3 regions of the Paenibacillus sp. p3-SID1389 genome follow, and region 3 is predicted to be linked to each of the others. Evidence: predicted binding sites of a transcription regulator. Region 3 holds the regulator's gene; each other region holds the start of a gene.
The links. The regulator Rex, encoded in region 3, represses fermentation and respiration genes when NADH is low (regulators of the CRP and FNR family bind a similar motif). The targets are predictions, from matches to a motif close to TTGTGAAATATTTCACAA.
Positions count from the first base shown of each region.

Region 1: the regulator Rex is predicted to act here: its motif matches at 7,347-7,364, upstream of hydE ([FeFe] hydrogenase H-cluster radical SAM maturase HydE).
Region 2: the regulator Rex is predicted to act here: its motif matches at 4,115-4,132, upstream of M3G15_RS09910 (polymer-forming cytoskeletal protein).

Region 1 covers NZ_JALXVO010000037.1:31,190-41,063, reverse strand. The annotation lists gene M3G15_RS15090 (NADH-dependent [FeFe] hydrogenase, group A6) at 1-295, opposite strand, end outside; gene nuoF (NADH-quinone oxidoreductase subunit NuoF) at 314-2,200, opposite strand; gene nuoE (NADH-quinone oxidoreductase subunit NuoE) at 2,217-2,720, opposite strand; gene M3G15_RS15070 (thiamine pyrophosphate-dependent enzyme) at 2,758-5,049, opposite strand; gene M3G15_RS15065 (2-oxoacid:acceptor oxidoreductase family protein) at 5,113-6,105, opposite strand; gene hydE ([FeFe] hydrogenase H-cluster radical SAM maturase HydE) at 6,207-7,265, opposite strand; gene M3G15_RS15055 (RNA-binding S4 domain-containing protein) at 7,770-8,051, opposite strand; gene M3G15_RS15050 (HU family DNA-binding protein) at 8,051-8,323, opposite strand; gene yabN (bifunctional methyltransferase/pyrophosphohydrolase YabN) at 8,519-9,874, opposite strand, start outside.
Region 2 covers NZ_JALXVO010000018.1:60,143-70,016, forward strand. The annotation lists gene M3G15_RS09880 (MFS transporter) at 1-546, shown strand, start outside; gene ybaK (Cys-tRNA(Pro) deacylase) at 660-1,145, shown strand; gene M3G15_RS09890 (YfbR-like 5'-deoxynucleotidase) at 1,259-1,912, shown strand; gene M3G15_RS09895 (serine hydrolase domain-containing protein) at 1,990-2,913, opposite strand; gene M3G15_RS09900 (YnfA family protein) at 2,930-3,256, opposite strand; gene M3G15_RS09905 (thioredoxin family protein) at 3,426-3,743, shown strand; gene M3G15_RS09910 (polymer-forming cytoskeletal protein) at 4,212-4,754, shown strand; gene M3G15_RS09915 (DUF6199 family natural product biosynthesis protein) at 4,798-5,523, opposite strand; gene M3G15_RS09920 (helix-turn-helix transcriptional regulator) at 5,657-6,487, shown strand; gene M3G15_RS09925 (multidrug efflux MFS transporter) at 6,605-7,813, shown strand; gene M3G15_RS09930 (hydrolase) at 7,847-8,443, shown strand; gene M3G15_RS09935 (hypothetical protein) at 8,512-8,724, opposite strand; T-box leader at 8,796-9,060, shown strand; gene asd (aspartate-semialdehyde dehydrogenase) at 9,140-9,874, shown strand, end outside.
Region 3 covers NZ_JALXVO010000019.1:16,522-26,395, reverse strand. The annotation lists gene M3G15_RS10155 (AAA family ATPase) at 1-521, opposite strand, end outside; gene M3G15_RS10150 (hypothetical protein) at 514-1,047, opposite strand; gene M3G15_RS10145 (cell wall elongation regulator TseB-like domain-containing protein) at 1,302-1,787, opposite strand; gene M3G15_RS10140 (amidohydrolase) at 1,848-3,146, opposite strand; gene M3G15_RS10135 (redox-sensing transcriptional repressor Rex) at 3,143-3,787, opposite strand; gene dinG (ATP-dependent DNA helicase DinG) at 3,828-6,683, opposite strand; gene M3G15_RS10125 (tetratricopeptide repeat protein) at 6,880-7,509, opposite strand; gene panD (aspartate 1-decarboxylase) at 7,930-8,313, opposite strand; gene panC (pantoate--beta-alanine ligase) at 8,313-9,215, opposite strand; gene panB (3-methyl-2-oxobutanoate hydroxymethyltransferase) at 9,212-9,874, opposite strand, start outside.

The DNA.
Region 1 (9,874 bases), on a different contig from region 3:
GACATTCCCGATGGTGATCCGACAGAATCAGCTCAACCGTCGTTTTGCGGGCTTTCCGCACCCGCGGCGTATTCGTCCGAATCCGCATGCCGTCCTCGGCCACCAGCGTGCACGAAGCGATCAGGCGGGGGCCCGACTCCACCAAGCAGACGCGGCAGCTGGACGGGTGGTTCATGCCCTGCAGATGGCAAAGGGTAGGAATGTGAATGCCTAGTCCGCGGGCAGCCTGGAGCACCGTTGTTCCCTTCGGCACTTCCGTTTCCATATCGTCAATCCATAATTTCACCGTATCCATGCTCGAACTCTCCCCCCTTCAGCTCTTATAGATCGCTTCAAATTTGCAGCTGTCGAAGCAAATTCCGCATTTGATGCACAGCTGCGGATCGATGACATGCGGCTCTTTCATCTCGCCCGAGATCGCTTCCGCCGGGCACTTCCGGGCACAAAGGGTACAGCCGCGGCATTTCTCCGGATCGATCGTGTACGTAATCAGCGAGCGGCAAACGCCGGCAGGACATTTCTTGTCGACCACATGGGCGATATATTCCTCGCGAAAATACTTCAGCGTGGACAGCACCGGATTCGGCGCCGTCTGGCCGAGCCCGCACAGCGAAGCCGCCTTAATTTGCTCAGATAGTTCCTCCAACGCTTCCAGGTCCTCCATCGTTCCTTTGCCTTCCGTGATTTTCTCCAAAATCTCCAGCAGGCGTTTGGTCCCGATCCGGCAAGGCGCGCATTTCCCGCACGATTCGTCACGCGTAAAATCAAGGTAATATCGGGCCACGTCGACCATACACGTCTCTTCGTCCATCACGAGCATGCCGCCCGAGCCCATCATCGACCCCAAGCTGAGCAGCGTATCGTAATCGATCGGCCGATCGAGATGCTCGCTCGTTAAGCAGCCGCCGGACGGCCCCCCGGTCTGCACCGCTTTAAACGCTTTGCCGCCGGGAATCCCGCCGCCGATTTCGTAGATCACATCGCGCAGTGTAATCCCCATCGGCACCTCCACCAGCCCGGTGTTGACGACTTTGCCACCCAAGGCGAAGACCTTGGTGCCTTTACTCTTTTCCGTCCCGATGCTCGCATACCACGAAGCGCCCTTGAGCATAATGATCGGCACGTTAGCCAGCGTCTCCACATTATTGATCACCGTCGGCTGCCCCCATAACCCGCTGACGGCCGGGAACGGCGGTTTCGGGTTCGGCATGCCGCGCTTGCCTTCGACGGAGTTCATCAGCGCCGTCTCTTCCCCGCAGACAAACGCCCCAGCTCCCAGACGGACGCTGATATCAAAGGAGAAGCCGGTGCCAAACAAATCCTCGCCCAGCAGCCCGTAATCCCGGGCCTGCTTAATCGCCGCCTGCACCCGGCGCACGGCGATCGGATATTCCGCCCGTACGTAGATGAAGCCGTGATTCGCTCCGATGGCGTAGCCGGCGATCGCCATGCCTTCCAATACAGAGTGCGGATCGCCCTCCAGGATCGAGCGGTCCATAAACGCGCCCGGGTCGCCCTCGTCGGCGTTGCAAATCATGTATTTTGGCCCCGTCTGCTGCTTCGCCGCCGTCTCCCACTTGATTCCGGTCGGGAACCCGCCACCCCCGCGTCCGCGAAGGCCTGCTTCCTTCACCTCGGCGACAACCTGCGCCGGCTCCATCGTCGTCAGGACCTTATGCAACGCTTTATACCCATTCATGGCGATATATTCGTCAATGTCCTCCGGATCGATCGTCCCGCAGTTACGCAGCGCGATCCGTTGCTGTTTGCGGAAGAAGTCGACCTCATGCAGCGGCTTGATCCGCCCGTCCTTCTCCAGCGACTGTCGGTAGACGAGGCGATCGACGATTTTGCCCTGAAGCAGGTGCTTGTCGACGATCTCCGCTACGTCCTTCACCTTCACCCGGTTGTAGAATACCTCCTCCGGGTAAATGATCACGACCGGCCCCAGCTCGCACAGCCCAAAGCAGCCCGTCCGGACAATCTCGATTTTGTCCTGAATCCCTTGGCTGGCCACCGCTTGCTCAAAGGCTTCCGCAATGAACATCGAGTCCGAGGAGGTACAGCCTGTGCCGCCGCAAATCATGACAGAACGCTCGGCAACGCCCCCTTCAACAGCCTCGACCTTGCCCAGCTTACGGCGGACCAGCCGGCTAAGCTGCGACGTTCGAATGCCCTCGAGATCCAACAACGTTTTCATCGTTCCACCATCCCTTCTAATGCGTCTGTACAGGTGTGCGCATCTGCTTCAGTATTTTCGGTATCTCGTTTGGCGTCAGCCGGCCATGCACTTTCTCCCCAATGGTCATGACCGGCGCTAAACCGCAAGCCCCCAGACACCGGGTCGCATCCAGCGTGAATTTCCCGTCGGCCGTCGTCCCTTGGACCGGAACGTTCAGCTCCTGGCTCAAGCGATCCAGCACCCCTTGCGCGCCCTTAATGTAACAAGCCGTCCCCATGCAGACGCGGATGATATGCTCTCCCTTGGGCTCCAGCGAGAAAAAAGAGTAGAACGTCGCCACCCCGTAAATCTCAGCCATCGACATTCCCAGCTCCCGCGAAACGATCTGCAGCGCTTCCTCCGGCAGATAGCCATACAAATCCTGAATTTCGTGGAGCACCGGGATCAGCGCGCCCGGCAGCTGGCGAAACTGATCGATGATTTCCCCCACCCGGTGCAGCCGCTCCTCATCCTTCGCACAACGGCAAGTCTCTTCCATCTTCGCTTTCTCTCCCTTCATCGTCCGAATGCTGACCTTAAAGCAGCGGACTTTCGTGCTTCAGCTTGAGCCGTTCCCAACGCCGGTTGACCTCTTCCTCGAAGGCATCCAGCAGTTCCTGGTCATGCAGCATGTGCTTCGTTTTACCCATCAGCTTCAACCATTCCTGCGGCGAGATCCGCTTGTTTTTCGCCTCCGGATTGTAGGTGATGTTCGTCACGCCATGCTCGACTTCGTACAATGGGAAGAAGCAGGAGTCTACTGCCGTTTGCAGGATTTTCGTACCGAGCTGATCCTCAGACCGCCAGTTGAGCGGACAGGTACTAAGCATTTTTCCGTAAACCAAGCCTTCATGTTGTGCGTACCACTGCGCTTTGGCCGCCTTCATAATCAGGTCCTGCGGGAAAGCTTCCGCCCCGGTAAACACGTACGGGATATTCGTCGCCGCCATGATCTGCGGAGTATCCTTGTGGTGGAACGCTTTCCCCTTCTGCGCCTTGCCTACACCGGACGTGCTGGTCTGATGACCCAGCGGCGTGGAGTAGGAGAGCTGTGAGCCGGTGTTCATGTACCCTTCGTTGTCGTATTCCAAAATAATCATCTTGTGGTTCCGCAGCGCCGAGCCGATCGCCGGCCCCATGCCAATGTCCATCCCGCCATCACCGGTCACCATGATAAAGGTCACGTTATCCGAGACGTCGATCTCGCCGCGGCGCTTCCGCTCCCAGAACGCTTCGACGACACCGGCCACGGTTGCGGCCCCGTTCTGGAACAGGTTGTGGATGAACGTTTGCTTATGCGAGGTATAAGGGTACCCGGCCGTAACGACGTACGAGCAACCGGTCTGGAACAACGTGACCACGTCACCTTCAATCCCTTTGTAAAACAGCTCCAGTGAAGAGATCGCGCTGCAGCCCGGACATGCCCCATGGCCCGGCGCCAGCCGCTTCGGCTTCGCCGTCAGACTGCGCAGCGGCGGCAGCTTCACCTTCAGCTTGCCGGTTGCCTCATCCGGCGTTACTTGAATCAGCCCGCTGTTAAAGGCATCGCCGTGCTGCGGCGTCAAGATCGGTTTGAGCTCGTGCACCGGATCCCCGGGCACCTGCCCAAAATAATCGAACGGCACCGCAGTTTCGCCTTGGTTCATCGCCTCAATGGCCAGGTTAAAGAACGCTTCCGCTTCATCCGGATAGAAGTCTTTACCGCCCAGGCCAAACACGCGGGACAAGACGATCGTTTGGTTCGCCGGGTCCAGCTTCAGCGCGGAGCGGATTTCATGCGTCATATTGCCGCCTTTGCCGCCGTAGGAATCGGCGCGTTCCCCCACCAGCAGCGCTTTGACGCCCCGCAGCGCGGTGCGGATCTCCTTCGCCGGGAAAGGCCGGATGACGTTCGGCCGAATGAGCCCCGCTTTAATCCCCTGACCCCGCAGCTTATCCACGATGATCTTGGCCGTTTCAGCCGCCGAGTTCAGCAGAAATAAAGCGACCTCCGCATCCTCCATTTGATACAATTCGAGCACCGGGTAATCGCGTCCCGAAATCGCCTTATATTCGGCAGCGATTTGTTGATACACTTCGGCTGCCCGCTCCTGAGCCAGGTGCAGCTGGTAGTGGTTATTCAATAGGTCATCGCCGTTCATATGCGCGCCAACCGAGATCGGCCGCGACAGATCGACTACGTTATCAAATCCGACCGGCGGCGTTTCACCTACGAACGCCCGGACCGTCTTGGCGTCCTTGAAATAACTTAACTTCCGTTTCTGATGAGACGTGAAGAACCCGTCATAGGCAACGATCACTGGCAGACGAACCTCTGGATGCTCCGACCACTTCAGCGCCATGATGTTCATGTCGTATGCCGCTTGCGGGGTGCTCGCCGTCAGGATCAACCAGCCGGTGTTCAGCGCGAAATACAAATCGGAGTGGTCGCCGCGAATATCCAGCGGACCGCTGATCGCGCGCGTGACCAGGTTCAGCACCATCGGGAACCGCGTCCCGGACTGCACCGGCAGCTGTTCGATCATGTACATGAACCCGTTGGCGCTGGTCGCATTGATCACCCGAGCCCCAGCGAGTGCTGCCCCGTAACAGATCCCCGCCGAGCCATGCTCCCCATCCGCTGCAATCAGCTGGATATCATGCAGGCCTTGCGACTTCTTCTGGTCCAGTATTTGCGCGATCTCCGTGGACGGCGTGATCGGAAAATACCCCATCACATGGTAATTGATCTGAGCCGCCGCCATGGCTGCCGCTTCATTGCCTGACTCGAAGGCCGTCGTTTGTTCCGCCAGCGTCATTTTCGTGATTTTCTCTTCGGTTATAGACATCGATAAAGTCCTCCTTTAGGCTCTTCTGCGAGTTCAAAATACCTTGACCTTGGAAAAAAACCTCTACTGAAAGACGTGAGCGACGCGGTGGCTGTCGGCATATCCGGGTTCCTCCCGACGCATGCTAAGCGCCCCCGTTGGGCAGATTTCCACGCATTTCAGGCAACCTTTGCAATATTGGTAGTCGATTCCGCTCAAGAACATTTGCGGGCGCCCCTTCTTGTCCTCCCCAGCTTCCCACACGAAGCACAGATCGGGACAAACCGAGTCGCAGTTAGCACAATGGATGCAGCTGTCCGTATCCAGCTCCGGCACAAAACCCTGTCGGGAGCCGCTCAAATCCTTCAGCAGGCTGTTGCCCTGCGCCCGGATAATGCCGCCCGGCGCCTGCGTCTTATAGCCGAGCAGCGGCTGCGGCCGTTCGAATTGTATCCCTTGTACCCCCTCGGGAGCCGGGATCGTCTGGAAGCGCACCTCATGATACCCCCGGTCGAACGTACGCAGATTGGGCTCCACCAAGTGCGGGTATTTTTTCTGGAATGTATGCTGAATCACTTCGCGCATCGAATCTGGATCCAAAAAATCGCATATCCGGAACAACGCCCCCAGCATCGAGGTGTTCACCTTCGTATGCTCGTCAATGGCAATCCCCATCGCGTCCACCACAGCGAGCGTCCCGTAAGGGAACTTCAAGTCGCGCCGAATTTCCTCAAAATCGCGGGTTGAGTTCACCAACACGATTCCGTCCGGCTTCAAGCCGCTTAGGACATTTACCGTCTTGTGCAACGCTTCATGGAACACGCCGATGACGTGGGGTTCCTCGATTGGGCTGTGGTCATGGATCTCCACGTCCGGCTCGCAAAAGCGGATAAAGCTCTTCACCGGGGAGCCCTTCTTCTCCGAACCATAAGACGAGAAGCTTGCTCCATTTAGGCCGAGCCCAAGCACCCCGGATTCCGCCAGCATCTTCCCGGCCAGGTTGGCGCCGAGCCCGCCGATAGATTCCAGCCGAATTTCAAAAAAGCCAAGGTCATTGGTTTTGGTCAATATGCTCATTCGCCATGTCTCCTCTACGTTTTTTGTGAAATAATTCACGAATAATAACGAAATAAAAATGCCTCATCTCTTTGACTCAAACTTCTTCTGTGCAACGATGACTAAGCATGACGGCGGCTTGCCAGCGCCTTCAGGCTGTCCCCCCTTCCCATATCTACGGAAAAGCCCGCGGCTTCAATCCGGAGCTCAAGGCAATGCCTGCACTGGGCGGATTCATCACCCGTGCAGATTTTGTTGTTGTACAAAGCGTATTTCTTGCGGACGGCAACGGGTGACAGATTGGGCATGACCACATTGGCCCCGGCCTTCAGCGCCAACTCCCTTCCTTCCGGGTGTAACGTACCAAGCGCGGTTGTCGCGGGAATTAAGGCTTCGGGAAGGAACAGGCGGGCCAGCGCGACCATAACCAGTGTATCCTCCAGCGATCCGGCCTTCGCATTGCCAAGCGGGGTCTGATCATGGGGAATAAACGGGCCAATGCCAATCATGTCTGGGTTTAGCGTTTGGAGATAGTTCAAGTCCTCCGCTAAATCCTCCGCGGTCTGGCCGGGCAACCCGACCATAAAGCCTGCACCAACTTGATAGCCGATCGACTGCAGCGTCTCCAAACATTGGCGCCGGTGATCAAAGGACATTGAAGGATGCAGCGCCTGGTACAATCTTCGGGAAGCGGTTTCATGACGCATCAAAAAGCGATCCGCCCCCGCTTCATACAGCCATCGGTAGGTTTCCGCCTCCCGCTCGCCGATGGATAAGGTGATGGCCGCATCCGGAAACTCCGCTTTGATCTCCCGGATTAAGGCAGCCAGCAGATCGGCCGTATACCAGGGATCCTCCCCGCTTTGGAGCACAAACGTGCGGAAGCCCAGCTCGTATCCTTCCCGGCAGCATTCGAGAATCTCCTCCGGGCTGAGCCGATAACGCTCCGCTTCGCGATTCCCGGCCCGCAGTCCGCAATACAAGCAGTTCCGCCGGCAGTAGCTTGAAAATTCAATCAAACCGCGCATATACACCTTGTCCCCGTAAGCCTGCTCCCGCCTTAGACGGGCCAATCGGAAGAGCTCCTTGCGCGTTTCGACATCCATATGCTCCAGTAGATCGACGAGCTCCTCCTTGGAGAGCTCTCCCCGCGCATAGAGCTTGTGCACGAGCTGTTTCATCAGGCAATCATCCTTTGGATAGACTGGATTATGGACCTTGGTATACCCTATGGCTGTCGTGAAAAATGATGAACGAAATAGTTGTGAATATTTTCACTTTGTAAGCGTTTTAAATTATCTTCGTTGATTGGATCACCCCGGTTTCTGAATAGTGAGCTGCAGCCTGAGCGACGATAGGATCTGCTGCTCTAGTTGGTTTGTTGTTGCCTGTTTCTTCATTTCCTGCTTCGTTTGGTTGTTTGATCGTTAGTATGAAAGTTGCTTGATCGTTAGGCGCGATTTCATTTCGTAGAGGTGTGCCGCATGTGCAGCGTCGATGATTTAAACATGAGGTTGATTTAGAGGTGTTCTCTAAGAAGCAGATGTGTGCTTATCGAAAACATTAGTAAGTGTATTTACTATATTATCATGAATTCACAGTTTGGCTAGGATATTTTTTACACCTCATGAGGTTAAAAAAGAGCATGCCCCGAAGAAACGGAACATGCTCTGAGCGTCACTATGTCAGGACCAGTCCAGACCGGTCTCTTTTGCGATGGGCTCTTCCTTGATTAAGGTATACATCGAAGCAGCTTCATCCTTACGAGTCGTTTCGACCAGACGTTCGACGCGCACGGTCACCAGCTTCTGGCCGAATTGAACCGTAATTTCGTCGCCCACCTTCACCGTACTGCTCGGTTTGGATTCGCGCCCGTTGATCAGAACTCTGCCTTGTTCGGAGACGTCCTTCGCCACGGTGCGCCGCTTGATCAGCCGCGATACCTTCAGGAATTTATCGAGACGCATTATTTTACAGCTTCTTTAAGTTTGTTGCCCGCTTTGAATGCCGGAACTGTGGAAGCTGGGATTTCGATTGTTTTGCCGGTTTGCGGGTTGCGGCCCGTACGACCGGAGCGTTTGCGAGTTTCGAATGTACCGAAGCCGATCAGTTGAACTTTGTCGCCGCTAGCAAGTGCATCGGTAATTTCGCCGAGAAAACCATTCAATACGGATTCAACGTCTTTTTTCGTCAAACCGCTTTTGCTGGAAATGTTGTTGATCAGATCTGTTTTGTTCATTAATAATGCCTCCCAATAATTAAAGAAATAGGTGATACCTTGGCACTATAGGCTTCAGGCCTGCCTTCAAGCCTACCCAGCGCCAGATGGTTATCTTTGTATGAGTATTCTTGCTTGATTTGAAAAATCCTGCACTCTTAGGAACTTTTTTTTGTTTTTTTCTCAAAAAAACTGAAATTTAGTCCTTTTCTCCCATCATTCCCGTTCTTTCGACTTAGCTTCGTCCCATAAGGCGTCCATTTCGGCTAATGTGCTGTCGCCAGGTGTTTTGCCCTGTTCGCGAAGCCGTTCCTCGACATAATGGAACCGCTCCGTAAATTTGCGGATCGTCCGCGAGAGGGCTTGCTCCGGATCAACTCCGATGTACCGGGCAGCATTCACCACCGAGAACAGCACGTCGCCCAGCTCCAGCTCCTGCGACTCAGGATCTTGCTTTTGCGCGACGGCTTCCTTCAGCTCGCGGATCTCCTCCTCCAGCTTGGACCAAACCCCGTCGATATCCTCCCAATCGAATCCGGCCTTGGCCGCCTTCTTCTGGAGCTTGTATGCCTTCATCAATGCCGGCAAATCACGCGGCACCCCGCTGATGACCGATTGGCGCTCCGGCTGGATGCCTTTGCGTTTCTTCTCCTCGGCCTTCATCGCTTCCCAGTTGTTCAGCGCCGCCTCGGCATCCTCCGCACTCAAATTGCCGAAGACATGCGGATGGCGGTAAATCAGCTTCTCATTTAGCTCCTGGATGACATCATACACCGTAAAAGTGCCGGTCTCCTCCTCCATCTGGGAATGGAGCATGATTTGCAGCAGCAGATCGCCAAGCTCCTCACGCATGTGGTCGGGATCGTCGTCGTCGATCGTCTCCAGCACCTCGTAGGTTTCTTCGATGAGATTTTTGCGAATCGATTCATGCGTCTGCTCGCGATCCCACGGACATCCACCCGGACTGCGCAAAATCGACACGATCTCATGAAGCCGCTGGAAGCTGCGGTTGCGAAGCGTATCGTCCTCGCTGGCCGGCACATAGACCAGAGACAGGTTCCCGTAGCCGGTCATACGATCCAGTTCAAACAGCGGAACCCGCTCGATCCGCTCCTGTCCCGCCACCCCAAGGGCATGTCCCACAACGACCGGATAATCGTCAGGCAGCAGTTCCATTAACCCCAGCTTGACTTCCGAAGCAGTGATCTGGTCATAAACTTGCCCTATTAACGTATGCCGTCTCGGATCGATCGCTTCCCCCCGGACCTCCGAGGCGTCTAACAGGAGGAACCCTTCGATCGGATCGAAGCCCAGACGAACGAAGGCCTCGTCCAGGAAGCTCTCCCCGCCGATGATATCGAGCGAGATTCCATGCTCCGGACAGCGTTCCCGCAACAGCTTCACCGTCGCTTCGGCAACCAGCGGATGCCCAGGAACAGCGTATACGATATTCTCTCCCTGTCGCCCTGCTTCAGCCCGCGCTAACAGTCTGGAGGCAATCTCCTCATAAACGGAAGGAAAATCGTCCTTCGCTTCATACACCTCGTCGAACGAAGTAAATTGGACGCCCGT
Region 2 (9,874 bases), on a different contig from region 3:
ATGGCGACGATCTATGGCACGACCTTGGGGATTGGCACGAGCGATTTGATTTTGGCCCTGTTGATCACGCAATTTGTGGGATTTCCCAGTACCATCCTGCTTGGAAAAGCGGCAACGCGTCTCGGCCCCAAACGCGTGTTGATCGCTACGCTGTGGACCTACGTCGTTATCGTTCTCTTGGGCTTTGGCATGAGCAGCGCGTTGCATTTTTATATTCTCGCCGTGATGGTGGGTCTCGTGCAGGGAGGCAGCCAATCGATTTCCCGCTCGATTCTAAGTGAGCTGATGCCGCCGAACCGGACGGGCGAATTTTTTGGTTTCGTCAATATTACAAGTAAGTTTTCTTCCATCTTTGGACCGTTTGCTTTTGGGCTCATTGGACAAATTACCGGCAATTCGCGCATGGGGATCTTGTCGTTGCTGCTGTTTTTTGGCTTAGGAATCGCCGTCGTGATGAAACTGAATCTAAACCGAGGGAAAGCGGATGCCTTGCGGAATGCAGACGATCCCTTCCCTACCGAAACGAAGCCGCCGGCAACGGCTTAAAGCTTACTGGTCGGAAAAAACAAATTAAACCGTCCCCGGCCTGTCCTGTTTCCTGCAAAAATGCTACGATAATTTCTATACAGAACCCTGGAAGATTAGAGGAGTGGAGACCCATGGCCGAAGTCAAAACCAATGCCATGCGCATGCTGGACAAGTCCAAAACGCCATACCAAATCTTTGCTTACGATGCCGAGGACGGGCAAATTCATGGAACAGCGGTGGCGGAGAAGATCGGCAAACCCGCCGAACAAGTCTACAAAACGCTGGTGGCGCATCAAGGTTCATCGTTATTTGTGTTTATTATTCCGGTTGCTGAGGAGCTGGACCTGAAGAAGGCGGCCAAAGCCGCCGGGGTCAAAAAGATTGAGATGCTGCCGCTGAAGGATTTGCAGCAACATACCGGCTATGTCCGCGGCGGCTGCTCTCCGATTGGGATGAAGAAGCTGTTCCCCACCTTTATCGACAGCCGGGCCGAAGGATTGGAAACGATTCTTGTATCGGCGGGACGGATTGGGTTGCAGATGGAACTGACGCCTCATCAGCTAGCGGCCCAAGTCAAAGGGAAATTTGCGCCATTGATTCGTGAAAGCGGGGATTAAAGACGGGGATGAACGAGCCCAAGGATCGCTAAGGGAAACGCAGGATTTGACATGCCGATAACAATCGCCATCTATACTAGAGGTAAAACCTAAACAGAAGGATGGCTGATCCGATGGGAATCCATGCTTATTTTCGCTCCTTAAACGAATTGGAACGCATTTATCGCTGTCCCGGAAGGTTCAAGTTCGAAGAACATAGCGTGGCGGCGCATTCCTGGAAGGTTGTGCAGTACGCCAAGACTTTAGCTGATATTGAAGAACAGCACGGCGTTGCTATAGATTGGAAAAAACTGTACGAAATCACGAGCAGCCATGATTATGGTGAGATTTTTATCGGGGATATCAAAACACCGGTCAAACATGCCTCGGCCGAGCTCAGGAACTTGATTCAGCAAGTTGAAGAAGGCATGGTGCACAATTTCATCGACGAACATATTCCTGTGGAGTTTAAGCCGATCTTTCGCAACCAGCTCCGCGAAGGAAAAGACGGTTCTGTTGAAGGGCTGATCCTGGAAGTTGCCGACAAGCTGGATCAGGTCTATGAAGCATTTGCCGAGCTGCAGCGGGGCAATACGGAGAAAGAGTTCGTCAAGATGTACCGCGATGCGTTGATCAAAATCAAAAATATTCGGCTCCATTGCGTCGATTATTTCCTCCGTGAAATTTTGACGGACATGGTGCTCGAAGGGACAAGCTCGCCCATTGATATTAAGCAGATTACCGAGGAAGCACTGGAGCAAGCGGGTGGAGTTTTAACCCGCGCCTAAAAGTAGCCCATTCCAATTCGCTGGAATGGGCTGTCCCACTGTCATCTGAGATGACTGCGGGATTACCGCTTTTTTCCTTATAAATAAGGTGCAATCCATAAACGGAACAGTTCTGTTGGAGGTCGGTCCCGCTTCCGTTTATCGTTAGTCAGCACAACAACCGTCTCCAAGAGTGGAATGACATAAATGAACTGCCCCCCATATCCGCGAGCATAGAAAAAATCAAATTTCGACTGCCCGTCCTCTCCATAGACGTCCGTCCACCAATGCCAAGCATAACAGCCGCGCCAAGGAGCTTCGACATCAATCGCAGGCTTTACGGATTCCGCCAAACGTTCCGCCTGGATCACCCGCTGGCCTTCCCATTCACCGCCCTGCAAGTAGAGCAAACCAAATTTCAACATGTCCGTTGGACGAAGCCACATGCCAAATCCGCCGGTGTGGATGCCCTGCGGATCCTGCTCCCATCGGTACGTCTCGATGCCCAGCGGGCCGAACAGATGCTCCTCGGCGAATTGGGCGACTGGCATACCGGAGGCTTGGACCAGGATCGCCGACAGCAGCTGCGACGCGCCGGAGTTGTACTCCATCCGGTCACCGGGGCGGTCAGCCATCGGCTGATCCAGCGCAAACTGAACCCAATTAGGCGAACGGGTCATCCGCGGAAAAGAGTTATGCCCGCCAAACTCCGTCCAATTCCACCCGCCCGTCATGGTTAACAGATGACGCAACGTAATCTCACGTTTTCGCTCATCCGGATCTTCCTCCAGCTGCGGATAGAAGCAGCGAATCGGAGTGTCGGGAGGCGGCAGGAGACCGCGGTCCCAGGCGATGCAGAACAGGGCGGAGAGAAAGCTCTTCGTACAGGAGTTAATTTTGGCGAGCTCGTCCACAATTTGTTCGTTCCGGTAATGTTCAAGCACCAGCCTGCCTTGGGTGTGGATTAAACAGCTTCTTAAATCAAGCGGCGCGATGGCTGCCGAAATGGAAGATAAGTTCATAACCTGGATGTCCTTTCTAATGTCGTGGTGCCCAGAGAATAATGGAGACGCCGATCAGACAAATGGCGGCGCCAAGCCAATCGTAGAGATCGGGGGTTTTCTTGTCCACCCACCAGCCCCATAACACAGCGAGCGCAATAAATACGCCGCCATACGCTGCATAAACGCGGCCAAAGTTTGGAAACTTCTGCAGTGTTGGGATGATGCCATATACGATCAGAATCAGGCTGCCAGCGATTCCGTACCATAGCGGTTTGGATTCGCGCAACCACAGCCAAACTAAATAGCCACCGCCGATTTCGGCGAGTCCGGCGACAACAAACAAGAGGATTGCGAGGAGCATGATGCAGCCCCGTCCTTTCACGTTATTTTTACCAAAGATTGTACCATGGATCCGCGAAGATGAAACCTTGATGAAGACGCTGGCGTCTTTGCACGGATGCGCTATAATCAATGTAGAGCAAATTTTCAAAATTAAACTATCAAAACTACAATTAAAGGAGTGGATCCGGATGGAACGTGTCCAATCGGAATCGCAATTCGAACAATTAATTCAAAGAGATCAGTATACGGTGATCAAATTTGATACGACCTGGTGCCCGGATTGCAAGAACCTCGACCGGTTTATCGGGGATATCATCCAGGAGCATCCGGACAAAGAGTTCTACGCGATGGATGCAGAGGAATTCCAGCCGCTGGCTGAAGCCAATGAGGTGCGAGGGATTCCCAGCCTGCTCGTCTATAAAAACGGGGAGAAAATCGCCCACCTGCACAGCAAATTCGCCAAGACGCCGGGGCAAGTCCGCGAATACTTGAAGAGCTTGGCTTAAAGCGGCAGAAGGGATGTTCTTCGCCCAACCTTAATAAGGGGATGAGGAACATGAAAATTACGTCGACTTGACTGTAGCCGGCATCGGACGATTGAGTTTCCATACGCAGGATGAGTTCTCGCTAGCCGCTCTCGGACGGATGGAGGCCGAGGTTTAAATTACGCGTTCAGGGCTGATACCCTTGGATTTGTGGTGGTAACCCGCGCATCCGCCCGAGCCAATTCCGTGACGCCATCCCACAGCACACGGCGGTTCCGCGTATCAAGTCCGGTTGTAGGTTCGTCGAGGAACAGTACCGGGCGGCAGCGGTCAAGTCGAACTTACGAGGTTTTGAGGAGGGAGCGTCAAAGATGAACAAGCTGTGACCAACAATGTGAAATTTCGCACATATAAGTGAAAAAAATCACATTAACAAAAGCCGCTTTTTTTTATAATTCAAACTGAAGAGAAAAACAGGAGGGAAACAACATGAAAATGGTCAAAGGATTGGTTGTAGCCGGGCTTGCTGCAGCACTGCTGGCAGGTTGCGGTTCGAATGACGGGAACTCGGCGGCAAACGCCAATAAACCTGCGGAGCAAACGGACGCCACCACATCGGCTTCGATCGTAAATCAAGCGGATGCGTTCGTGAATGCAGTGAGTGAGAAAGGGACTTGGATCATCGCGATTCTAAACGACTTGACGGTGGATCAAGATGTTGTTGTTGCCGGCGAATTCCACGATAAAAACGATGCGTCGAAGGACATCTACCGCAAGATCGCGTTGTATGCGCAGGATGAAGACCATAATGTTACTGCTTCTTACACCTTAACGGTTCCGAAATTGATCGTACAAAGTGAAAACCTGAGAATTCAAGGCGGTACCGTGAAAGGTGACGTATATGTAGAAGCGAACGGCTTCAACCTGTACGAAAACGCTACGATTGACGGCAACCTTTACTTCGCCAATGCCGACGTGCAAGCCAGCGCGAAAATCGACGGCAAAGTAACAGGTGCAACGGAAGTTAAATAACAGCAAAACGAAGGGCCAACCGAATGAGGTTGGCCTTGTTTTTTTAGATGAAGAACGATTGGATGAAAACATAGATTCCTAAACCAATAATCGCGATACCGCTGATTTTACAGGAGACATAATAGAAATCGCTTGGTTCCGCCTCGCGCACCCATAACCCGTGTAAGGAGAGATGAAATAAGACGTTTTGCAGCTTCTCAAAGCGGAATAAGCTCCATCCGAAAAACATGAGCACATAGGAGCCGTAGTAGAGCAGCAAGCTCCCCTGTTTGCTGTGGTATTCGGGAAAGGCCGCTCGGACGATCATACTAGGACTATACAAGCCAACGTGTTCGTCGATGGGCTGGGGGACACCATTGATGTTCCATGAGATTTCAGGGACCAACTCGCCCTGATCGTCCAGCCACAACAAGATCTCGTCGTGCGCTTCCACCTGGAACCGCTCCCCTGACGGATAGATCACCTCATAGCGTGGAACCCACTGGGCTTCCAGAACGTGGACCTTATATTCCTGCCGATCGATACTTACCCGCTTTTGGCCCGGATCGTTACCGTTCATGACCACGACCTCTTGACCGTCATAGGATCGATACGTTACCGCCTGCGGCTCCTGATGGATCGGTCTGAATTTGTCCCCATGCAAGTAAAACACCGCTTCCGAAAAATAAGGCGCTGTCCAAACACTTATTCCAATAATAACGAGGAGTGCAATTAACAGCTGGGCCCGAGTCGTCCTTGTCCACCGGGTGAACCAAGGTTTTAACTCCACATTATTATCCTCCCCCCAATCAGATACTATATTTACGTCTTCTTAGGGGTGAGGTTGCGGTTTGCCCGTCCGTATGGTCTAATCGCAGTAGCTGCGTTCTGCAGCGGAAGTCTCGATCAGGAGGCGAGCGGTCATGAACCTGAACCATTTACATTTTCATATCCATTATTGCAATAGTAAGCAGCCGAATGACGGTAAGCAGCTAAGAAATCATATCCGTCGAACGCTTACGCACCACGAATTGCTGCTCGTCACCGGAGGAAAGGGCAGTATTACGTTGAACCGCAAGAAGCATCTCGTTCAAGAAGGCATGTTATTTTATATCCACGCGGGGTTACCCCATCACATTCAGATGGATGAAGCGGATCCAATCTGTTTCTATTCCGTCCACTATAGTTATGCGGGCATCCGCTTTGATGACGGGGCCTGGTCCATCGGGCAGGAAACCGAGCGCTTGCCGCTTCCGCCCATGCAGATTTTGCAGAACGGTTATTTGGTTGAGGATGCCTTTCGCCGGCTGGCGGCAGCCTGGTTCGCTAAACTGCCGGGGTATGAGCTGCTGACGAGAGCCGGGCTGGAGCAACTGCTGTATGAAATCTTGGTCCATGTGAAAAGACAAAATCAGAACCACGCGGTTGCGCTCAAAATCGAGAAAGTGATTCAGTATATGCGCGAGCATCTTGGCGAGCGGCTTACGTTGGCGGAGTTGTCGGATCTGGTGCATTTGTCCACGTATTATCTGTCGCGGGCTTTTAAACAGACGACCGGATTTACCGTCATTGAGTACTTTAACAAACTGAAGATCGATAAAGCCAAAGAGCTGATTCTAGAAAGTGATAAAAAAATCAAAGAAATCGCGTTGGAGCTCGGTTTCGCTGACGAATTCTACTTCAGTCGAATTTTTAAACGGACCGAAGGGATGAGCCCATCGGAATATTACAGCAAAATCGTCCATGGAGTTTAAGATAATGCATGGAGTAAAGCTAACCTTCGCGTTAATATTGTCCTGCAAGAATGTTCATCTTATTGTTCATCTGCGCGCGCAGGGAACAGGGGGGTTACAGAAGGAAGGCTTAAGGTTATGCCGATTTGGAAAAGAAATTTGATCGTTTGCTGGTTCGGCATGTTTGTGACAGGCGTGGGCATGAGCCAGCTTGCACCAATCCTGCCGCTTTACATCAAGGAGCTGGGAGTGGATCAGGCCGATGCGGTGTCCCGGTATTCGGGACTGGCCTTTGGCATCACGTTTATCGTCTCGGCGATTTTCTCGCCGATTTGGGGGCTTGCGGCTGATAAATTTGGCCGGAAACCGATGCTCTTACGGGCCAGCCTGGGGATGGCGATTATCATTGGGTGCATGGGGTTTGTCACCAATGTCCACATGCTGATCGCCCTTCGGTTCCTGCAAGGCATCATTACCGGCTACAGCACCGCTTGCACGACGCTGATTGCGACGCAAACGGACAAGGAGCACGCCGGCTGGGCACTAGGGCTCTTGTCTACGTCCAATATCGCCGGCTCGCTGCTAGGTCCAACGATCGGTGGATTTATCGCTGAACACGCCGGGCTTCAAGAGACCTTTTTCTTAACTGGCGGACTGATGCTGATCGCCTTCATCATGACGCTGTTGTTCGTGAAAGAGACGTTTGTGCGTTCGGAAGTGAAGGTGGCGGGCATGAAGGAAGTATGGGGCGCGCTTCCGGAAAAAAGCTTGACGGTGACGCTGTTCGCCACGTTCTTTATGCTGAGTGTCGCCATGTATTCGGTGGAGCCGGTCCTTACCGTGTACGTGAATGAAATCTCCCGTAACAGCAGCCATGTGGCGATGTTGGCCGGTATGATTTTCTCGGCATCCGGGTTGGCTAATATTTGGGCAGCGCCAAAGCTAGGGAAGCTGTCCGACCGGATTGGCGCTCATAAAGTGATGCTGGCAGCGCTCTTGGTCTCGGGGATCTTGTTTGTCCCGCAGGCGATGGCACGCAATCCCTGGGAGTTGATGGGGCTTCGGTTCCTGCTGGGAGCTGCTGCAGGGGGACTCAATCCCTCGGTGAACACCCTCATTAAGAAAATTACCCCGGAGCATCTAACCGGCCGGGTATTTGGATTAAGTATGGCGGCTGGCTACTTGGGAGTATTCGCCGGTTCGGTGCTGGGCGGTCAAGTTGCGGCTTGGTTTGGCATCCCGTATGTCTTCCTGCTGACCAGCGTGTTGCTCCTGATTAACGCAGCTTGGGTATATGCAAAGGTGTATAAAAAGCTGCGGGAGCCCAGCCATTCGGCAGCTCTGTAAAGTATACAAGAGAAGGGAAGTTCAGCAGAAATGATGGAAATGATCCAACCCGAAACGAACACGATGATCCTTGCGGAAAAAACCGCACTCGTGCTTATCGATTTGCAGCAAGGGATTTGCCATCCGTCCCGACAAAGTGCGCCGTACGACAGTGCGGAAGTCGTAAGAAACGCGAGCCGGTTGGCCCAGGCATTTGCCGAAGAAGGCGGATTTGTGGTGCTTGTCCGCGTATCTACGTTGGATGGCAAGGATATGCTCAAGCCTGATACCGACGGTCATCTCAGTCCAGGCGCTTACCCTGAAGGTTGGGATGAAATCGTGCCAGAACTGGCCAATATTCAAGGGACCCATGTCGTGACGAAACGCCAATGGGGTGCTTTTTACGGCACAGATCTGGATCTGCAGCTGCGGCGGCGGGGCATCGATACGATCGTGCTCTGCGGCATCTCCACCTCCATCGGGGTGGACACGACCGCGCGCGAAGCGTTTCAGCATGGGTACCATCAAATCTTCGTCGAGGATGCCATGACGGCATCAACAAAAGAGGAGCATGACTACGTCTGCCGCTATATCTTCCCACGCATCGGCAAGATTCGGTCTACGGAAGAGGTATTGGCGGCGCTGCGGTAAATAGAGCCAGGCAATAAAGTAAAGCCTTGAACCCAGCGGTTCAAGGCTCTTTTTGCGTTCAGCGTGCGCTAAAACTGCAGCACAACCATTTGATGACAGGACCACGGCGGCAGGGTGTAATGGACGCGGCCATTTTCCTGATGGAAGGGGAGTTTCATTCCCTGCGGCGCGAGGTAAACCTCACGAACTGGTGCGGGTACGGCTACCGTTACTTCGATGTCGCTGAGGACAGGCAAGTCTTCAATCAGATATTGCGTCATACGGATCGATGAAAAGGACAACTAGGTAAACCTGAAAATTTCTTGAAACCAGTTTACGTTCTGGCAGGAATCTGGTAATATTATCGCAACATGTAAATGCGATGACGAGAAGAGTAAGTAAAGAGAACCTTTCCAGAGAGCTCCGGTACGCTGAGAAGGAGCAAAGCGTGACTTTACTGAAGAAAGCCTCTGAGCAGCACATCGGAACGTGTAAGCGGCGGGATGGTGTGACAGGAGCTCCTGTTATAGAGCTAGGGTATACGCTTGGCAGCGCCAGGCTGTACTTGAAGAGGTTAATATGGCGACATATTAACGAAGCTGGGGTGGTACCGCGAGCATACCAATCTCGCCCCCAAGATGGAAGTCTCGTCTTGGAGGCGGGATTTTTTTATGACGATAATTCCAATACTCACAGGGAAAGGACTGGATGTTAGAAATGGGTCAAAAGTTGAAAGTAGGCATCGTTGGTGGAACAGGAATGGTAGGGCAACGCTTCGTACAGCTGCTGGATCAACATCCTTGGTTTGAGGTTACTGCGATTGCAGCCAGCGCCAATTCCGCAGGCAAAACCTATGAAGAGTCCGTCCAAGGACGTTGGAAAATGGCTACGCCGATGCCTGAAGCCGTGAAATCCATCGTCGTACAGGATGCGGCCAAGGTTGAGGAAGTTACGGCGAACGTGGACTTCGTGTTCTGCGCAGTGGATATGAAGAAGGCGGAAATCCAAGCGTTGGAGGAAGCCTATGCGAAAACCGGCACTCCGGTCATCTCCAATAACTCGGCGCACCGCTGGACACCGGACGTGCCGATGGTGATTCCAGAAGTGAACCCGCAGCATATCGAAGTGATCGCAGCCCAACGCAAACGCCTTGGCACGAACACCGGATTCATTGCTGTGAAGCCAAATTGCTCGATCCAGAGCTATGTGCCGGCGTTAAACGCTTTGCTTGATTTTGAACCGACGACCGTTGTGGCATCGACGTATCAGGCGATTTCCGGGGCAGGTAAGAACTTTACCGATTGGCCGGAAATGCTGGATAACGTGATTCCTTATATCGGCGGCGAGGAAGAGAAGAGCGAGCAGGAGCCGCTACGTATTTGGGGGCATGTGGAGGGCGGACAGATCGTCAAAGCAAGTTCTCCAATTATCACAACTCAGTGCATCCGCGTT
Region 3 (9,874 bases):
AAAATAATCGCGTTTTCTTTGTTTTCCTTAACCGCGCGGGTTCTGGCTTCCTTAAACAGATCACGAATCCGGCTTGCCCCCACGCCGACATACATTTCAACGAATTCACTGCCGGAAGCGGCCACAAACACCGCGTTCGTATAATGCGCCGCCGCTTTGGCCAGCAATGTTTTCCCGGTTCCGGGAGGCCCGGTCAGCAAAATCCCTTTGATCGGCCGGATACCAAACTTGCTGATTTCCTCATGGCGCACCATGAAGTCCAGCGCTTCGCGAAGCTCCTGCTTGGCGCTCTCCTGACCGCCGATCTGCTCGAAGGTTAGCTTCGCCGGCCCGCGCTTTTTGCGTTTCCGTTCCTGGGCAGCTCCAATCGTGATGCCGCCACGTAGTTTGAGCATTGTAAATACTGCGCCGAACAACACGATGGCCGTAACGAGCGGAATCACGTTAACGCCGATCACTGCCAGAAACACGATCAGTACGAGAATAAAGCCAAGCGCGGCTTCAATCATCCATTTACGCATTTGGCCATACCCCCATCCGTTCCGGCGAACGAGGCAAAATGATAAATTTGCTGTATTGTCCGTCCGTTAAGGTGATATACACGTTCTTCTCATCCATCTCTGCCGTAGCTTTCAGCTTGCTGTTTTCTTGCTCCATCTGTTTCAATGCAGCTGTAATTTGTGTATATTGCTTATTTTCCATAGCCTGAGCAACGGTAAACATGGCGTTTTCCCACAGCTGGTCAAGTTCCGGCGAAGAATGATCCTCGATATCCAGCTTCAAAGTTCGGCTACCGATTTGCTTCTCCCCGTTCTTCTCAATTTGACGCACCAGAGCACCAAGATCCGTCCCCGGCTTTAAATTCAGCTTAAGCTCCAGCTCGTCCGCTTTCACGTTCATATCGACATGATTTACTCCATCTACACTCTTCACAATATTCTCCAGCGGACGCTCAATCGCCCACTGCCGATATAGGAACCATCCACCAAATAATACAAGGGCGGAAATAGCAATGCTTGCAGCAATTGGTCCAATACGCAGTTTCACGTGATGCCCCCCTTATCTATATAAACTATCAACTCTGTGATATATATTCCCGTATATCAAAACTACAAATATGAGTATATCACATCGTATATCAAATTTCGAAGAAAAGTGTGAAGATATTTAAAAATGAACGCTAGTAGTTCTACCCCGAAATGCTACTTTTTCTCAAGCCAAAAAATAAAACGGTTCCGCGATTCAGGCTCTTCGCCTAAACAACGAAACCGTTTATTTATGATTGATCCATAGCCCCCCTGTCAGCGGTTCGGCAGGGTGAACACTTCCGGCAAAGCTTCGCCGGTCGTGAAACTGAAAAACCGATAATAATGGTGGTCCTTCTCTTTATAGAACAGCTGCCACACCAATTGGTTATTGTATATGCCTGGCAGCAGCCGAACCACCCGGATCCCCGGCAACGATTGTTTGATGATCTCACGCATTTGGCTCTCGGACTTGCCATCGGACAGCAAGCGTACCTCTGGATCATGTCCTTCCCTTAACCAGACCATCATTTGGCGGCCGGATGCATCCTCCCCTTGCACGACCCAGGTAACTTCATCCCATACCGACTTCCAAACCTTGTCGCCCCGGACGAGATCCGTCTCCTGCTTCGCCTGCTGGATAGCGGCTCTTTCGGCTTTCCACGTATCCTCATGAATGTATAGATAAAACCGGTGGAGACCCAGGAGCACGATCAACAGAATCACGAGGGACAGCAGGATCCATTTCGTTCGCTTCCTCAAGCTACTCTTCCTTTCCCTTCCTAAGCAAGCAGCCTCCTTCAGGAAACCGCGCGCCGCTCATTATCGTGCCAACAGTCCCTCAAACGCCGCTTGCGCCTCGTAGCGGATGCGTTCTTCATCCAGTGTCAGACAAGCACCGTGCTTGACTACCTGCTTACCGTTGACCCAGACATGCTCTACATCTTTGGCGCCAGCGGAATAAACGGTATGGGAGATATAATCCGTTCTCGGCAGGAAATGGGCTTGCTCCGTATTTAAGGCGATGATATCCGCCTTCATGCCAGCAGCCAGCTTGCCTGTATTTTGCAAGAAGACCGATTTCGCGCCGTATTCCGTCCCCATTTTCAGAGCTTCCAGCGCAGGAACCGCCGTTGGATCGCCGGATACGCCTTTATGAATCAGCGCAGCCAAACGAATCTCCTCCAGCATATCCAGGTTATTATTGCTCGCCGGACCGTCAGTACCCAGCGATACAACTACGCCCTTCTTCAGGAGTTCCGGTACGCGGGCGACCCCGCTGGCCAGCTTCAGGTTACTGCCTGGGTTATGCGAGATGGTAACGCCGTGCGCTGCCAAGATGTCGATTTCCTCGTCCGTCAAATGCACAGCGTGGGCAAGCAGGGTCGGGCGGGAGAACATCCCCAGCTTCAGCAAATGTTCTACCGGGCGGACGCCGTAATCGTTAACGTTCTGCTCTACCTCGGCGCGCGTCTCCGACATATGCGTGTGCATCGGCAAATCGAGATCATGGGCAGCTTGCACAAATTTCTCGATAAAGGCTGGCGGGCAGGTGTATGGTGCATGCGGCGACATCATCGTGGTGATGCGGCCTTCTGCCTTGCCGTGCCAGTTCTGAGCAAACGCGATCGCTTCTTTGAGCTTCTGATCTTGCTCTTCCGGGGAGCACAACCCGATGGCCCCGCGCATCAACACGGCGCGAATACCCGATTCCTCCACGACTTTGGCCACTTCGTCCATGTGATCGTACATATCCAGGAACGTCGTCGTCCCGCCCTTGAGCATTTCCAACACAGATAACGCCGTACCGGCATACACATCCGCCGCAGTAAATTTGGCTTCCATCGGCCACATTTTCTCCTGCAGCCAGGTTTGCAGCACCATATCATCCCCATAGCCGCGCAGCAGCGACATCGCCGCATGGCCATGGGTATTGATCAGGCCCGGCAGGAACAACAACCCTTTGCCGTCCAACGTTTCGGCGCCTTCCACGCCTTCCGGGCGCTCTTCGCCAATATAGCTGATCGTATCGCCCTCAACGAGCATATATCCGTGAATTACAGGACGGTCCGCATTTAAGACGGCAAACGTCCCGTTCTTAATTAACCATTTACGACTCATACGTTGCTTGTTTCCTTTCCGTCTTCCAAGTAGTAAGCCAAGCTCAGCAAATCAGTAGTGAAGTCAGCCGCATGGATCCGAACTTCCGGCGGAACCTTCAGAATCGTTGGCGCGAAGTTCAGAATCGCACCGATTCCGGCGGCAACCAGCTCATCCGCTACGCGTTGCGCCTCCGTATCCGGCACGGTGATGATGCCGATGCGGATATTTTTCGCCCGGACGGTTTCCGCCAGCTCTTCGATCGGCTGAATCGTGATGTTGTTGATCTGCTTGCCGATCTTAGCCGGTGAAGCGTCGAACACCGCAACAATCTTCATATTATCCTTCAAATACGCATTATAATTCGAAAGGGCTTGCCCCAGATTCCCGGCACCCACCAGCGCGACGTTAATCTGTTGGTCCAGATTGAGAATTTGTTGAATTTTTTCAATCAAATAAGCGACATCGTAGCCGATCCCCTTCCGGCCAAAATCGCCGAAATAAGCCAAATCCTTACGGATTTGCGCCGGATTGAGATCCAGCTTCTGTCCGAGCTCCTGGGAGGACACCGTTGGCACCTCCCGTCGGCTGAGTTCATTTAAGAAACGCAGGTAAACCGGCAGTCTGCGGACGACAGCGTCCGAAATTTTATCTGACTTCATGCTTGTTCCCCCTATTCTTCAATGCGATCTATGAAGCGGCTTAGGCTTCGGGATTTAACCATTCCGAGATGCGCGGAACCATCTGAGTTAATGGCATATGCTCCATCTTCGGTCCGGGCAAAGAGTATAAGAAATATTTTCCATAATAAGATTCCAGGATCCGGGTATCATAAACGATCACGATGCCGCGGTCCTGCGACGAGCGGACAAGTCGTCCGAATCCTTGCTTAAAGCGGATAACCGCTTGCGGGACGGACAGTTTCATGAATGGATTCTTCTTCTCCCGCTGCAGGCGTTCGCTCTTCGCTTCCATCAGCGGGTGGTTTGGCGGCTGGAACGGCAAGCGTACGATCGCTAAACTGGTCAGCGCCTCGCCAGGAATATCCACCCCTTCCCAAAAGCTGCTTGTCCCGAGCAGCACCGATGCGCTGTTCCCTTGGAACCGTCGGGTCAGCTTGGTGCGGCTGCCGCTGTCCATCCCTTGCCCGATCACCGTGATTCCCTCCGCTGCGAGCAGTTCCTTCAGCGGGTCATACACCTGCCTGAGCATCCGATAGGATGTAAACAGCACCAGCATGCGACCTTGCGTCGCCACCGCGGCATCCGCCAGCGATTGCACCAGCGTATGAATGAAATGGTCATCCCCCACGCTGCCCTTCACACTTGGAAAATCGCGCGGGATCACCAGCAACGCCTGATCGCGGTAGTTAAACGGCGAGGGCAGCATCGCTGTGATCAACCGATCCTCTTCCGCCGCCTCAGTCAAGCCAAGCTGCTCGATCATATATTGGAACGATTTATCCACCGATAAAGTCGCGGACGTCATAACGACACTCTTCTTCCGGTCGAAGAAAAATTGCTTCAATTGAGCGCTGACGTCAATCGGCACCGCATACATCTGGAGCGACCGGCTACGGAAGTTCCCGTTCGCCTCCATCCAATAGACGGTGTCCTCGCTCTCCAACTTCATGAAGAAGCGCAGCGCTTCCCGTTCCCCGGCTAAATCTTTAAACAAGCCGCTGATATCGGTGATCAGGCTCTCCGCTGCATAATCGTCCTGCTCTTCTCGGATTTCGGACAGGAGGCGCTCCCCTTTCCGAAGCACGTCGCCAAGACCTACGTAAATTTGATTTTCGAGCGCGGTCAGCGTCTCCCAATCCTTTGGTTTTCGATTCGGCAACAGCCGGTACACGAATTGCCCGGGATCGCCAGGGGCGGCGTCGCTGCGGTCAGGCATCAAGCTGAACAGCAGCTCGCTGAGCTTGTCCCAGCTCTCCTTCACGTCCACCAGCGTTGGATAGATTCCGTCGATGACTGAGCACCATTCTGAGGCTTTCTCCGCGCCCGACGCTTCAAGCGAGCTGCGAAGGTTGGCCAGCTGCCCCGTCTTGCTGTCTTTAAATAACCGGGTCAGCGTATGCACGACCGTAAAATACTTCATATGAATCCCCAAATGCTTGCCGGCCACATCCTCTAAATGATGCGCTTCATCGATAACCAGCCGCTCGTAACCCGGCAGCAGCTGATGCCCCGCCTGGATGTCCGTAAACAGCTTAGAGTGGTTCGTAATGACCACGTCCGCGACACCGGCTTCGTGTTTTGCGCGATGATAGAAGCATTTGCGGAACCAAGGACAGGATCGGCCTAAGCAGGATTCCGACTCACTGGCCACCGTCTCCCATAAATCACCGCCGCGATTGCCGAGATTCAGCTCTTCGTCATCGCCGCTTTCCGTTTGGGTAAGCCATACGACCATTTGCGCGGCCGTCATCACCTCTTCTTTAGGTGTTGAGAAGTCTTTTCTATTTATTTTATGTTCAAATTTGCGCAAGCACAAATAATGCTGCCTACCTTTAAAAACGGCTGCACGAAACGGAAAAGGCACGACCTCCGTCAACAACGGCACATCGCGCTCCCTAAGCTGCTCCTGCAGGTTGATGGTGTGCGTGCTGACCATGACCTTCTCTTCGTTCTTGACGCTGTGGTAAATGGCCGGCAGCAGATATCCTAAGGATTTGCCCGTTCCCGTTCCAGCTTCAACAAGCAAATGCTTGTCTTCCTCAAAAGCCCGCATGACCTCATTCAGCATCATGTTCTGGGCTTCCCGCTCCTCATACTGCGGCAAACGCTCCCGCAATCGTTCCCGGACCTGCTCCATAAACTGCTCGAAGGTCACGCCCGCCAGCGGATTGCGCTCCGTGCTGTCCCTTGGCGCTTCAATGTCAAGCCAATCTTCAACCTGCAAGGCGAATTGGCGGTAGTATACAAAGCCGTCTTCGCTTGGCAGCGCTTCGCGCTCCTTCTCCTGCACCATGGCATCAAAAAACCACCCGAGATCGCTGTCCTCACCTGCAAACAGATCGGCCAAACGCTGTAAGGTCAGCAGCGGCAGTCGGTCACATTCCTCCAAGCATTTGAGGAAAATCAGCGCCGTCGCCAGCGCGTCACTGTCCGCCTGGTGCGGACGCTCATGCTCCACCTCGAACTCCGCCGCCACCATCCCCAGCTGGTAAGAAGTCAGCGAAGGGAACAGGATTTTCAAGAAATCCATTGTGTCCAGGATCCGTCCGGTGAACGGCAAGTAGCCCGTTTTGTCCAAGGCGCTCTGCAGATAATTAAAATCAAATGCTACGTTGTGCCCAACCAACACGACGTCGTTCAGGAGTGGAACCATCTCCATCATCACTTCGTCCAGCTCCGGCGCATCCTTCACATCCTCATCGGTGATGCCCGTTAACCCCGTAATAAACGGTGGGATCGGAACGCCTGGCTTGACGAAGGAACGATACACCTGAGAAATCGATCGATCCGGCTCTATAATGGCAAGTCCCACTTGAATAATATCATCGGAGGACTGGTTACCCGTCGTTTCAAAATCAAGCACAGCATATTTCATTGCAATTAGTTGTCCCTTCATTCCAGTCTCTTTACAGCATAACAGAAGATAGCCAATTTGAAAATTAATACAAACCATATCTGTAATAAAAATCACAAAACAAAACAAGCGATGCGCCGCCATGAGCGGTGTTCGCATCGCTTCCAAAAACATGCCGTAAATAAGTGCGTGACCTGCAGTTAATGAATCATAAATCCTACAATAGCGAAGTCAACTCGGGACCGTAATGCAGTTTACCTGTACTGTTCGCACAAGCCTCCAAATTGGCCAACGGCTCGGGCAAGGACGGATCGCTGTGATGAGCCAACTTGAAGTACTCTTTTGCCTTCTCAAATACGCCCTTGTGCGCCTCGATACACCCCAGCGCGTTGTATATAATGGAACGCAGCCGCTTGTTCGCAGCCTTTTCCAGCACGATCCAGAAATGCTTGGCGGCTTTGTCAAATTGCTCGAGGTGCAGATGGCACATCCCTAGATAAGTCCGAGCCAACACGCTGTCCGTAAATTGCTTCACCACCTGCTCAAATTGAGCAGAAGCCTGGGGAAACATCAGCAGCTTGTAATACCCTTGGCCTTTCACAAAGGCGGGGTCATCCAATTCAGGAAGATCGGGGGTCTCTCTGGACTCCAGGCTCCGGAACGCATGGCGTAAATATCCCATTTTCTCCTCAAAGCTCAGCCATTCCTCGATAATGCCGTCGCTCATATGCTGAAGCAGGCTCCATTTCTTCGCGAGCTCCTGCTTCTGGGCATGGCCGGCCAATGGGTATTTCCTCGTGATTTCGTCCAACATCTCATTCATTTCCGCAAACACATGCTGAAACATCATTCGCATCCCCCTAACGAAAATGAAATCAGTCCGAGCCTTACGTACATTTTTTGTTTCGGGGGACGATTTCATTCCGGCAGGGAGGAATTACACTTTTTGATGGCCCGTTTCTCTGATTGGATGTGAAAAATCGAATACATTTCAGCGTTTGTTGCGATTTACAGCTCATTGTATTCGAAATTTCATACAAAATTGTGGGTTGAGCGGGCAATTTCCCAAATTCTATATGAAAAATCGAATAGATTGGGGGTAATGCGAACTACAGCCCAATTATATGCGAAAAATCGAATACAATTCGGCGGCATGAATAGTGTAGCGCGGCCGCATCATAATTAAACATACGAAGGGCCCGGCTGACGCCGAGCCCCTTCCCCCATGGCCTCCTCGTGATCCGAAGATGCTTTTTGAACAACCTTATTAACGGATCATGGCATGGAGTTCTTGATGCGCCTTATCCACCGGCTTGTTGTTTTCGTCAACGAACACGACGGTTGGTTTATGGCTGCGGACTTCTTCCGGCGACATTTGGGCATAAGAAATAATGATGACACTGTCGCCCGGCTGCACAAGTCGTGCCGCCGCACCGTTCAAACAAATCACGCCGCTGCCGCGAGGTCCCGGAATCACATACGTTTCCAGGCGGGCGCCGTTATTGTTGTTGACGACTTGCACCTGCTCGTTCTCCAGCAGATCGGAAGCCTCCATCAGATCCTCGTCGATCGTAATGCTGCCCACATAGTTCAGGTTAGCTTCCGTCACGGTTGCGCGGTGAATTTTCGATTTCATCATCGTTCTATACATTAATGGTTCACCTTCTTCGTTAAAATGACGTTATCGATCAGCCGCGTCGTGCCAAATTTCACGGCAACGGCGATCAACACACCTTTTTGGCGGCCAGCGGCATCAACACATTCATCGTCCGCTAAAGGCGACAATTCCGGAAAATCCGAAATTTCCACATAATCGATATTCGCCAGCGGTTCAGCGCTGATTGTGTCGCGGATTTCCGCCCGCAGCTCCCCTGCGGTCACCGGACGTTCTCCCTCTGCTTTAGCTCTTGCGCGCTCGAGACTGCGGGACAAGACAAGTGCAGCCTGCCGTTCTTCCGCACTCAAGTACACATTTCGAGAGCTGAGCGCCAGTCCATCGGCCTCACGAACAATCGGGCAAGGAATGACTTCGACATCGAAGTTCAAATCCTCTACCATGCGCGTGATTACCGCCACCTGTTGGGCATCCTTTTGCCCGAAATAAGCGCGGTCCGGCTGCACGATATGAAACAGCTTACCGACAACGGTGGTTACCCCGTCGAAATGGCCCGGTCGCGAAGCACCGCACAGCACGTCCGTCAAACCAGCGACCTTAATATGGGTGCGGGTCGGTTGGGGATACATTTCTTCAACGCTAGGCAAAAAGACGAAATCCACGCCCTCACGCTCGGCCAAGGCCAGGTCTTTTTCCGGATCGCGGGGATAGCGCTCAAAATCCTCGTTGGGCCCGAACTGAATCGGGTTTACGAAAATGCTCAGCACTATCAGATCGTTCTCCGCCCGTGCTTTACGCAACAAGCTTGCATGCCCCTCGTGCAGATATCCCATCGTTGGCACGAGCGCAACTTTGATTGATTTTCCTTCTTTCGCTGCTGTGAACCGTGCATCCTTCAACTGTTCACGGAGCGGGACAATCTTGTTAAAGGTCTTCATGACCGGACTTCCACCTTTCCTTTGCCATACAAAGTTCCCAGTGATTCCTGCACGCCTTGATCCGCGCGGAACACATGCTCTTCTGCCGGGAACGAGCGGTTTTTGACATCCGTAACGTATTCTAAAATCCCTTGGCGGATCTGCGCGCCAATATCGGCGTAGGTTTTCACAAACCGTTTATCCCGGTAATCCGCCGTATATTTCAACACGTCATGGTACACCAGCACTTGACCGTCGCAGCCGCGTCCCGCGCCAATGCCGATGGTCGGAATACTCAACTCGCGGGAGATCGCCGTTGCCACTTCTTCCGTTACCAGCTCCAGCACAATACCAAAGGCACCGGCGCATTCCAACGCCTTGGCATCCTCCATGAGCCGCTTCGCATCAGCAGCGTCTTTGCCCTGCACCCGGTAACCGCCGATCTGGTTAACAGATTGAGGCGTCAATCCGATGTGCCCCAGCACCGGCACCCCGGCTTGCACGATGGCTTGGACGGCGGGAGCGATCTCCGCACCGCCTTCCATTTTGACGGCATGGGCACGACCTTCTTGCATCAAACGGCGGACGTTCCGCAACGTTTCGTCAATACTTCCGTGATATGTCATAAACGGCATGTCAACCACGATGAAGGTATGCTGCGCCCCGCGCGCAACGGAACG